Regions from separate parts of the Clostridium sp. BJN0013 genome, predicted to be linked through region 2. Evidence: a T-box and tRNA genes for the amino acid it is inferred to sense, from the RefSeq annotation. Region 2 holds a T-box; the other holds one or more tRNA genes.
What was found. A T-box is a leader RNA that pairs with one kind of tRNA and senses whether it is charged. The one in region 2 lies ahead of thrS (threonine--tRNA ligase), so its partner is inferred to be a tRNA-Thr.
Positions count from the first base shown of each region.

Region 1: it encodes a tRNA-Thr, which carries the amino acid that the T-box ahead of thrS (threonine--tRNA ligase) is inferred to sense. The anticodon was not compared.

Region 1 is NZ_CP162495.1:3,923,969-3,929,488, forward strand. It holds gene rplA (50S ribosomal protein L1) at 1-596, opposite strand, end outside; gene rplK (50S ribosomal protein L11) at 655-1,080, opposite strand; gene nusG (transcription termination/antitermination protein NusG) at 1,159-1,680, opposite strand; gene secE (preprotein translocase subunit SecE) at 1,729-1,959, opposite strand; gene rpmG (50S ribosomal protein L33) at 2,002-2,151, opposite strand; gene tuf (elongation factor Tu) at 2,347-3,540, opposite strand; tRNA gene AB3K27_RS20345 (tRNA-Thr) at 3,629-3,704, opposite strand; tRNA gene AB3K27_RS20350 (tRNA-Gly) at 3,712-3,786, opposite strand; gene sigH (RNA polymerase sporulation sigma factor SigH) at 3,874-4,506, opposite strand; gene AB3K27_RS20360 (NYN domain-containing protein) at 4,590-5,102, opposite strand; gene rlmB (23S rRNA (guanosine(2251)-2'-O)-methyltransferase RlmB) at 5,099-5,520, opposite strand, start outside.
Region 2 is NZ_CP162495.1:723,405-728,924, reverse strand. It holds gene AB3K27_RS03960 (TrmH family RNA methyltransferase) at 1-413, opposite strand, end outside; gene rplT (50S ribosomal protein L20) at 683-1,042, opposite strand; gene rpmI (50S ribosomal protein L35) at 1,072-1,269, opposite strand; ribosomal protein L20 leader region at 1,420-1,556, opposite strand; gene thrS (threonine--tRNA ligase) at 1,625-3,538, opposite strand; T-box leader at 3,764-4,005, opposite strand; gene ytxC (putative sporulation protein YtxC) at 4,207-5,106, opposite strand; tRNA gene AB3K27_RS03935 (tRNA-Val) at 5,368-5,443, shown strand; tRNA gene AB3K27_RS03930 (tRNA-Asp) at 5,448-5,520, shown strand, end outside.

The DNA.
Region 1 (5,520 bases), 900 kb from region 2:
GGTTTAGCTTTTATTATAGCTTCCATTAATACACGAAAATTATCTAAAAGTTTTTGTACTTCAAAGGATTTTTTTCCTATTGGTACATGAACTATAGATGTTTTGTCAACTCTGTACTCAACTTTACCAGCTTTAATTTCTTGAATTGCATTTGCAACATCAAAAGTAACTGTACCTGACTTTGGATTTGGCATTAATCCTTTAGGTCCCAATATTCTACCTAGTCTTCCTACAACTCCCATCATATCTGGAGTCGCTACTACTACATCAAAATCAAACCAGTTTTCCTTTTGAATCTTTTCAACATATTCTTCTGCTCCTACATAATCAGCTCCAGCATCCTCTGCCTCTTTAAGTTTATCCCCTTTAGCTAATACTAAAACTCTAACTTTTTTACCAGTCCCGTGAGGAAGAACTACGGCTCCTCTAACCTGTTGATCTGCATGCCTTGGATCTACTCCAAGTTTTATTGATAATTCTATAGTTTCATCAAAATTAGCTTTTGCTGTTTTTAATGCAAGTTCTATTGCTTCCAATGGTGTGTAAAGCGTTTTTCTATCAATAAGCTTAACACTTTCTTTATATTTTTTTCCCAATTTTAATTCCTCCCTTGTGGTAATAACGGCATTTCACCTTCCACTACACTTCAATTAATTATCCTTCTATAGTTATTCCCATACTTCTTGCAGTTCCTGCTATCATTTTCATAGCAGTTTCAATAGATGAAGCATTTAAATCTGCCATTTTAGTTTCAGCAATTTGTTTAACTTGTTCTTCAGTAACTTTAGCAACCTTAGTTTTATTTGGTACACCAGAACCACTTTCTATTCCTGCTGCCTTTTTAAGTAATACCGCTGCAGGTGGAGTTTTTAATACAAAACTAAATGATCTATCCTGATATACAGTAATTACTACTGGAATTATCAATCCCTCTTGTTTAACAGTTTTAGCATTAAATTCCTTACAAAAGCCCATAATATTTACTCCATGTTGCCCAAGGGCAGGACCTACTGGTGGAGCTGGAGTTGCCTTTCCTGCTGGAAGCTGAAGTTTTATCATTCCCACTACTTTTTTAGCCATAAATATACACCTCCTATAATGTGGTTACATAAAAACTCTATTTTCCGCCACTCATTTTTAAAATTTTAACTTTATAAATTATTCTATCTTTTCTATTTGATTAAAATCAAGCTCAACAGGAGTTTCCCTACCAAACATATTGACCAAAGCTTTAACTTTTCTTTTTTCAGTATTTATCTCTTGAATAACAGCTAAGAAGTTCTCTAGTGGTCCAGACCTTACCTTTACATTTTCTCCTACCAATATATCTACATTCACAAGTTTTTCATTAATACCCATATCTTTTACTTCTTCATCAGTAAGAGGCACAGGCTTAGATCCAGGCCCAACAAACCCTGTAACTCCCCTAGTATTTCTAACTACATACCAAGAATCATCAGTCATTATCATGTGCACTAAAACATATCCTGGAAATATTTTTTTTAATGTTATTTTCTTTTTTCCATCTTTAATTTCCACTTGTTCTTCCATAGGAACTTGAACATCATCTATACAATCATATAGTTCTCTGTTTTCTATAGTCTTTTCAAGATTCATCTTAACTTTATTTTCATAACCAGAATATGTATGAACTACGTACCACTTAGCTTTATCTGCCATAACTTTAGGGACAAAATCTTATCTTATCCCTTACCTCCTTATTCTTTCTTATTTTAAAATAGTCTTAACTAAAGAGTTCAATCCAAAGTCTATTATTGCAACAATGACCACATAAATAGCACAAAATGCAATAACCGCTATTGTTGCTTTCTTTACATCTTCTTTAGAGGCCCAAGTTATCCTTTTAAATTCCACTACTAATCCTTTAAAGAAATTAAAGAATCCCCCTTCAGGCGTAACTTGCCTATCAACTTTTTTGGCATTATCACGTGCAGACATTTCGTTCACATCCTCAAAATTTTTCACCTGTGCATCTTAATATTATTTAGTTTGTTTATGGACTGTATGTTTATTACAAAACGGACAATATTTTCTTATTTCTAATCTGTTAGGATTATTCTTTTTATTTTTTGTTGTATTATAGTTTCTCTGTTTACATTCTGTACATGCTAATATCACTTTTACTCTCATTAATTTCAACACCTCCCAAGTATATGTATAAGTTCATATATACTCTATGTTCAATTAAAAATCCACCTTTAAATTAATACATTACCTAAACAATTTATCACAACTTAGTTTTTATGTCAATGCTATTGAAATTATAAAAAATACCATTCTACACTTTCAAAAGGACTAGGTCTAGAAACCCAGTCCTTAACACACTTATTCAGATACTGTAGTAACAACACCCGAACCAACTGTTCTACCACCTTCTCTTATTGCAAATCTCAATCCTTCATGCATCGCAACAGGTGTTATAAGTTCTACATTCATATCTATATGATCCCCTGGCATTACCATTTCTACTCCCTCTGGTAATGATATTGACCCTGTTACATCTGTTGTTCTAAAATAAAACTGTGGTCTGTATCCATTGAAAAATGGTGTGTGTCTTCCACCTTCTTCTTTCTTCAATACATACACCTGCCCTACAAATTTCTTATGTGGCTTTACTGATCCCGGTTTTGATAATACCTGCCCTCTCTCTATTTCTTCTCTCTGTATCCCTCTTAATAATGCTCCTATGTTGTCTCCTGCCATAGCTTGATCCAGAAGCTTTCTAAACATTTCTACTCCTGTACATACTGTCTTTTTCTTCTCTTCTTTTAATCCTACTATCTCTACTTCGTCCCCTATCTTAAGCACTCCACTCTCTACTCTTCCTGTAGCTACTGTTCCTCTTCCTGTAATTGTGAATACATCTTCTATAGGCATTAAGAATGGCTTATCTATAGGTCTTTCTGGTGTTGGTATATAAGTATCTACTGCTTCCATTAATTCATATATACATTTAGTCGCTTCTGCATCATCTGGATTTTCAATTACCTTTAATGCACTTCCTACTATTATTGGAACATCATCTCCCGGGAATCCATATTCATTTAATAATTCCCTTACTTCCATTTCTACCAACTCTATTAATTCAGGGTCATCTACCTGATCTGATTTATTTAAAAATACTACTATATACTGTACTCCTACCCTGCTTGCCAGTAGTATATGTTCTCTTGTCTGTGGCATTGGACCATCTGCTGCACTTACTACAAGTATTGCTCCGTCCATCTGTGCTGCTCCTGTTATCATGTTCTTTACATAATCTGCATGTCCTGGACAGTCCACATGTGCATAATGTCTATTTTCTGTCTCATATTCTACATGTGCTGTATTTATTGTTATTCCCCTTTCTTTTTCTTCCGGTGCCTTATCTATTTCATCATACTTTGTAGCAGATGCTTTCCCTTCTTTTGCTAATACCATTGTTATTGCTGCTGTCAATGTAGTTTTACCATGGTCTACGTGTCCTATTGTTCCTATGTTTACATGTGGTTTTGTTCTCTCAAACTTTTCTTTTGACATTACTTCTTCCTCCTTGTTTGTTACACATTTTATTTAAGTAAACTCATCCTGGTGTGTTGTAAGAACTTCATAAAATTACTACCTAAATTGGAGCCCATGACCAGGATTGAACTGGTGACCTCCACCTTACCAAGGTGACGCTCTGCCTACTGAGCTACATGGGCAATTAATTGGAGCGGAAGACGGGACTTGAACCCGCGACAGCCAGCTTGGGAAGCTGGTGTTCTACCACTGAACTACTCCCGCCTGAAACCTTTGCTTTTAATACTAATAAATGCTACATACCGATTATCAATTTTAATACAAGTACATTTTTTTGTCAATATGTATTTTCTATTTATTAATTAAGCATTTTTCTAACTTCCTTTTAACCCTTTGCAAAGCGTTATCTATGGATTTGGCATGTCTATCCAAATCACAAGCAATTTCTTGATAAGATTTACCATCTAAATAAGACATAAGAACTTCCATTTCCAAACTGGACAGTACTTCACCTATTTCACTATGTATATGCTTTAATTCTTCTCTACTAATTATTAATTCTTCTGGATCGGCAACTTTAGCTTCTGATAAAACATCCAATAAGGTTCTGTCAGATTCTTCATCGTATATAGGTTTATTTAAAGAAACATACGTATTTAATGGAATATGCTTTTGTCTGGTAGCAGTTTTTATGGCTGTTATTATTTGACGTGTCACACAAAGTTCAGCAAAAGCTTTAAAGGATGATAATTTATCTGTTTTAAAATCCCTTATTGCTTTATAAAGCCCTATCATACCTTCTTGATAAATATCTTCCTTATCTGCTCCAATTAGGAAATACGATTTTGCTTTAGATTTAACAAAATTTTCATATTTATTTATCATGTATTCTTGAGCTCTTACATCTCCTTTTTTTGCTTGAATAACTACTTCCTCATCCAATTTTTCTTCAAAGGAGGAAATTTTCTTACCATTATAACTCATATCCACCAAGATATCCCCTCCAAAACAAATATAAAGAACATGATTTAATTATACATTAAAATTAAATTTACAGTCAATAGATTTTAACGACTTTTGCGAATTTTTTCAAGTTTTTCCAGCATATCCTTTGCTATTCTATCCTCTAAAGTATGTTTTTGTTTAGAGTATTTATTCTCAATTTTACTTTTTATTTTTGATTCTATTTGTTTAACTTCATGATAAAATTCAATAGAAGACATTCTTACAGCTCCTCTTTGAAATGTTATCTGTTGTTCTAAAGAATCAGAAGTTACCACAAATACTTCACTTCTACGTCCTATTCTATTAACCGTTTTCTCTATAAAAGAGTCTGCTGTTTCATTCTCCTTAGTAAATACTACTATAACATTTTCACTTATTTTTTTCTTCTTTTCTAAACTTCCTGCCACCTTATGAGCATCAAATACTATAAAAATACTATAACCTTTATAGGCCGCATAATTACTTAAAGTTTCTATAAGTTGTTGTCTTGCAGCTTCAAAACTATAATCTTTTATATCATTTAATTCAGGCCAACTATTTATTACATTATATCCATCTACAAAAATAATTCTCAATTTTTATCACTTTTTATTTTTTGCTTTAGTATTTCATACATTAATATGCCTGATGCCACAGAAACATTTAAAGAGGATATATTCCCTATCATGGGTATCTTTACTAATTTGTCACACTTTTGCTTAGTTAGCTTTGATATCCCTCTTCCTTCACTTCCTATAATTAAAGCTATAGAACTGTTAAAATCAACATCAAAACAATAGCTTTCTCCAGTCATGTCGGCCCCATATACCCATATATTCTGTTTTTTTAGTTTTTCTATTACGGTATTTAAATTTGTAACTTTGCATATTCTCATATAGTCTACTGCTCCAGCGGAGGATTTATACACTGTAGGAGTTATACCAACATTTTTCCTTTTAGGTATTATAATTCCATGAGCTCCACATACTTCAGCGGTTCTTATTATAGCTCCAA
Region 2 (5,520 bases):
GCTCCTGCGGCATGGGCGCTCCTTATTATAGTACCCATATTTCCCGGATCTTGTATTTTATCTGCCAAAATATAAAAGCCCTGCTCATCCTTAACATTTAATCCCCTGTTTTTTACCAGGGCAATTATTCCTTGAGGATTCTCTGTACAGCTTATACTTCTCAATAGCTTATCCTCAACAAAATATATAGGACACTTTACCTTGGGATTTTTCTCTAGAAAAAATTTTTCTTCTTTATTTATAAAATTTTCACTTAAAAAGATTTGAGATATATAAAAGTTAGAGTCAATAGCCTCTTTTACAAATCTAAAACCTTCTATCATAAATTCTTTCCTTTGAGTCCTATATTTTTTTTCTTTTAATTTTTTGGCCTCTTTTATATGCAAATTATCTTTACTTTTAATTATGTCCATATAATCCTCTCCATATTATCAAGTGATTCAGAGATTGAGGTGAAGTTTGCTTATGACAAATACTCCTCTCCATCTAAACCTTATTAACAGTATTCTTAGTGTCTTTAGCACTTAGAATAGTTATCCTTTAGGGGGAAAAACTTATCCAGGCACACAGCAGTGCTCATCTTCCACTTTGAAGAAGATGTTAGGGTAAGCCAATTTACAGCCTTTGGATAAAAATAAGTGCAGCAAAATTTTGCTCCACTCACTTTTATGTAATCTTAAATCTATGCATTTAACTGTGCTTTAGCTACTTGAACCAATTCTGTAAATGCTTTAGGATCATTTATAGCTATTTCTGAAAGCATTTTTCTATTTATATTAATACCTGCAGTTTTTATCCCGTTCATAAATTTAGAATAAGACAATCCATTTATTCTAGCTGCAGCATTTATTCTCACTATCCAAAGTTTTCTAAAATCTCTTTTCTTTAACTTTCTTCCCACATAGGCATTTCTTAAAGCCCTTATAACACTTTCGTTAGCAGTTTTAAATAATTTACTTTTACCGCCATAATAGCCCTTTGCAAGTTTTAATATTTTTTTATGATGTTTACGGGCATTTACCGCCCTTTTTACTCTTGCCATAGTAAAAACCTCCTTTTAGAATTATTCAGTTACACATAAGGTAATAATTTTTTCATTACTTTTTCCTGAGTTTCTGAAACATATGCTGTTTTTCTAAGATTTCTCTTAGTCTTTCTACTTTTCTTTGTCAATATATGACTTTTAAAAGCCTGTGCTCTCTTTAATTTACCTGTTCCCGTAAGTTTAAATCTTTTAGCCACACTTTTTTTAGTTTTCATTTTTGGCATAATAAATTCCTCCTCTCAATCATGCTTTTCCTACTTAAATAAAATCATTGCCATATTTTTGCTTGAAGCTTTAGTCATATTCTATTATACAAATATCCTGAAGTTCAAATGAAAATATCTAAAATTCTTCTAATATAGTGAATTTATAAGTACACATAAAAAAGGCGACCTAAAGCCGCCCTTGAATAAATCACATAGTAAAGAATCTTGACAATTAAGAAATTCTTATAACCACAACCTCACTAGCTTTGCTGTAAGGTGAGAAACGGCTGTTTCTTCTTAACATATTACATTGTACTATTTTTATTTACTACAGTCAATATATAATTTTTGCCATTTTCTAAAAAATTTCAGATTATACATGGCTTACTTTTTTATCTATTTCTTCTTTAAGTTTTACTATAAAATCCTCTAAAGCCATAGTACCTATATCCCCTTCTTTTCTGCTTCTTACAGATATATTTTTAGCTTTCATTTCCTTATCTCCTAAGATAATCATATAAGGGACCTTCTGCATCTGTGCTTCTCTTATTTTATAACCTATTTTCTCATTTCTAATATCACATTCCACTCTTATATTATTTTCTTTCAGCACCTTAGCTATTTCTTCCACATAATCTGCCTGAGAATCAGTTATATTCATAACCTGAACCTGTACAGGAGCAATCCATGCAGGGAATGCTCCTGCATAATGTTCTATTAAAATGCCTATAAATCTTTCTATAGAGCCAAACACTACCCTGTGTATCATAACAGGTCTGTGCTTTTCTCCATCTGCACCTATATAATTTAAGTCAAACTTTTCAGGCATCTGAAAATCCAACTGCACAGTTCCACACTGCCATGTTCTACCTATACAATCCTTTAAATGAAAATCTATTTTAGGACCATAAAAGGCTCCATCTCCTTCATTAACCTTATAATCAAGTCCTGCAATTTTCAATGCATTTTTTAACCCCTCTGTTGCAGCTTCCCAATCTTCATCGCTACCCATGGAATCCTCAGGTCTTGTAGAGAGTTCAACAAAATACTCAAAACCAAATATTTTATAAAAATTATCTATAAGATCTATTACCTTTATTATTTCATCTGCAATATTATCCTTGGTAACAAATATATGGGCATCATCCTGAGTAAAACATCTTACCCTCATAAGACCATGTAGTGCACCGGATTTTTCATGTCTGTGAACTATACCCATCTCTGCATATCTTTTAGGAAGATCCCTGTAGGATCTTATATTACTTTTATACACAAGTATTGATCCTGGACAATTCATAGGCTTTATAGCATAATTTTCATTGTCTATTTTAGTAAAATACATATTCTCCTTATAATGATCCCAGTGTCCCGATTTATGCCATAAGTCTTCATTCAATATAATAGGAGTCATTATTTCACTATAATCTGCTCTGGAATGCATCTCTCTCCAAAAATTCTGCAGGGTATTTCTGATTACCATTCCCTTTGGATGGAAAAATGGAAATCCTGGTCCTTCCTCATGTATACTGAATAAATCTAATTCCTTGCCCAATTTTCTGTGATCCCTTTTTTTTGCTTCTTCCATTAATTTAATATAATTCTCGAGATCACTTTTCTTTTCAAATACAGTACCATATATTCTTTGAAGCATTTTATTATTTTCATTTCCCCTCCAGTAGGCCCCCGCTATAGAAAGAAGCTTTACAGCTTTAGCTCTTCCTGTAGAAGGTACATGAGGACCTGCACAGAGATCTACAAAATCACCCTGTTTATAAAAAGATATTACTGAATCCTCCGGCAAATCTTTTATTAATTCTACTTTATAGGGTTCATCCTTCTCTTCCATAAATTTTATGGCTTCTTCTCTTGGAAGTTCAAATCTTTCCAATCTTATATCTTCCTTAACTATTTCATTCATCTTGCCTTCGATTTTTTCAAGCAATTCCGGAGTAAAGGAAAATTCGGCATCTACATCATAATAAAATCCTGAATCTATAGCTGGTCCTATAGCAAGCTTAACTTCCGGATACAACCTTTTTATGGCCTGGGCAAGTATATGAGAAGCTGTATGTCTTAATATCTTCTTTCCTTCTTCATCTTCAAAGGTCAAAATTTCAAGTTTACAATCTTCATTAATTTCATCATTGAGTTCTGCCACTTTACCGTCTACCACAGCTCCCAATGCCTTCTTGGATAAAGAAATACTCAGTTTTGATGCAATATCAATTACTTTTGATCCTTTTTCCACTTCTATTTTTTTACCATCCTTTAAACTTATTTTTATCACAGTTATTCCTCCTTCAAACAGATCTTTCATGTTTTAACTTTCAAATCAAGTGATTCTTAGATTCAGGTAGGGTTTGCCCATGAGGAATACTTTTCTCCATTGAACCTAAGAAGAATTTATCCATGTTCATATCAGTGCCTATCCTCCATTTTGAAGGAATTGGGGGCGTTATCTAATTCCAGCGTTCGGATAAATAAAAATGAACAAATAAAAAACTCTTCCCTGAAATGGGACGAGTTTTGCCGTGGTTCCACCCAAATTAATAGCACCATACTTTATAGTAAAAGTATACCTTTAAATGCTACTATCTCTATATCCTTAACGCAGGATAACGGAAATACCTACTAAAATTTCAGTATACAACTCCAAGGTGGTTTTTAATAAATTTTACCTAAAGGATATTTCAGCTTACAATCCTTCTCTCTTAAAGCAAATAATTTATCTACTTTCCTCTTCATAGTCTTTATTTCTATTTTCAATCATTATATTATTCTAAAATTATTATGTCAATATAAAAATAGAAGTTTTTATCTAAAGGCTGTGATTATGATATCCCTATCTTTTTAAAAGTGGGAAATAAACACTTGTATGCCCTGAATAAATTATTCTAAGATTGAGATGAAGAAAAATGAACAAACTCCATCTAAATCCAAGAATTACTTGATATTCTATACCCTGTTTAAATTATTTTTTATAAGTCTGCAGATTTTACAATCATCACAAAATTTAACTCTATGTGTAAAAACATTTTTTATAGTATCTATTAATTCTTTATTTTTACAGTTTTCAACACAATGTATTACTATATTTTCAGGTGAATTTGTTATCAATGCACTTATTAGAATATCATCCAAGTCTGTATTGGCATTATATTTTAATTCTGTTAGATCTTTAAAAAAACTATCCGTTATATCTTCTTCCCTCTCGTTATTTATAATGTATTTCCCATCATTGGAAATAATTATGCTCAGATAATCCATTTTACTTTCTTGAATCTCTATAAAATATTTTAAAAGCTTTATAAACTCATTATATTCCTTTTCCGCCATGTATTTCTCCACTACCCGATCAATAATTGTTTCCAGATCATCTAGAAGCTCTTTCATTCTAAAGGTCATAAATCCTTCTATATTTATTTCCCTATTTTCATCTATACATCCACATATTTTATCTATTATATCATTTCTTTTATTTATACAATAAATAGAATCCTCATCTCTAATTTCCATTTCTCCTCTTAATACTTTTAAACTCTCTTTTTTAATTTCTTCTAATTCTTCATATTTTAAAAAAAAGTATGTGTCAGATAAAAAAGCTCCCATATCTTTTTTACAAAATTCATCTATTATTATATTGTAAATAATACTGGCAACATGTATATCAAATATATTGTTAAGTTTATCATTAAATTCTCTATCACAAAATATTTTAAGGAAGTGAGTACTACACTCTATACTTTCATATATTCCAATGAGTATATCTTTGTGTTTAAAATATTCTTTTATCTCTCTTATTCCCTGCATTATACGATCTCTTTCTTTATTATATACTATGGTTAGCAACAGCATTTATTCACACTCCCTTCCAAAGTAGTATATGTCTAAACAAAATCTCTATTCAATTTTCTGCTGTCAAATATCGACAGTAATAATTTTTAAGATTAAATTATAATATATTTAAGAAACTGCCTGACTTCTACAGGTGAAATTGACCCAAGTTTTTAAAATAAACTCTGATTTTAGTAATATATTAAAAAATTATAATAAAGTATTGACAATATGTAGGTGTGAATATATAATATTACTTGTCACGTAATGAAAGTTTTTCATGGGCGCATAGCTCAGCTGGGAGAGCATCTGCCTTACAAGCAGAGGGTCACAGGTTCGAGCCCTGTTGTGCCCACCACTATGGCCCAGTGGCTCAGCTGGTTAGAGTGCCGGCCTGTCACGCCGGAGGTCGAGGGTTCAAGTCCCTTCTGGGTC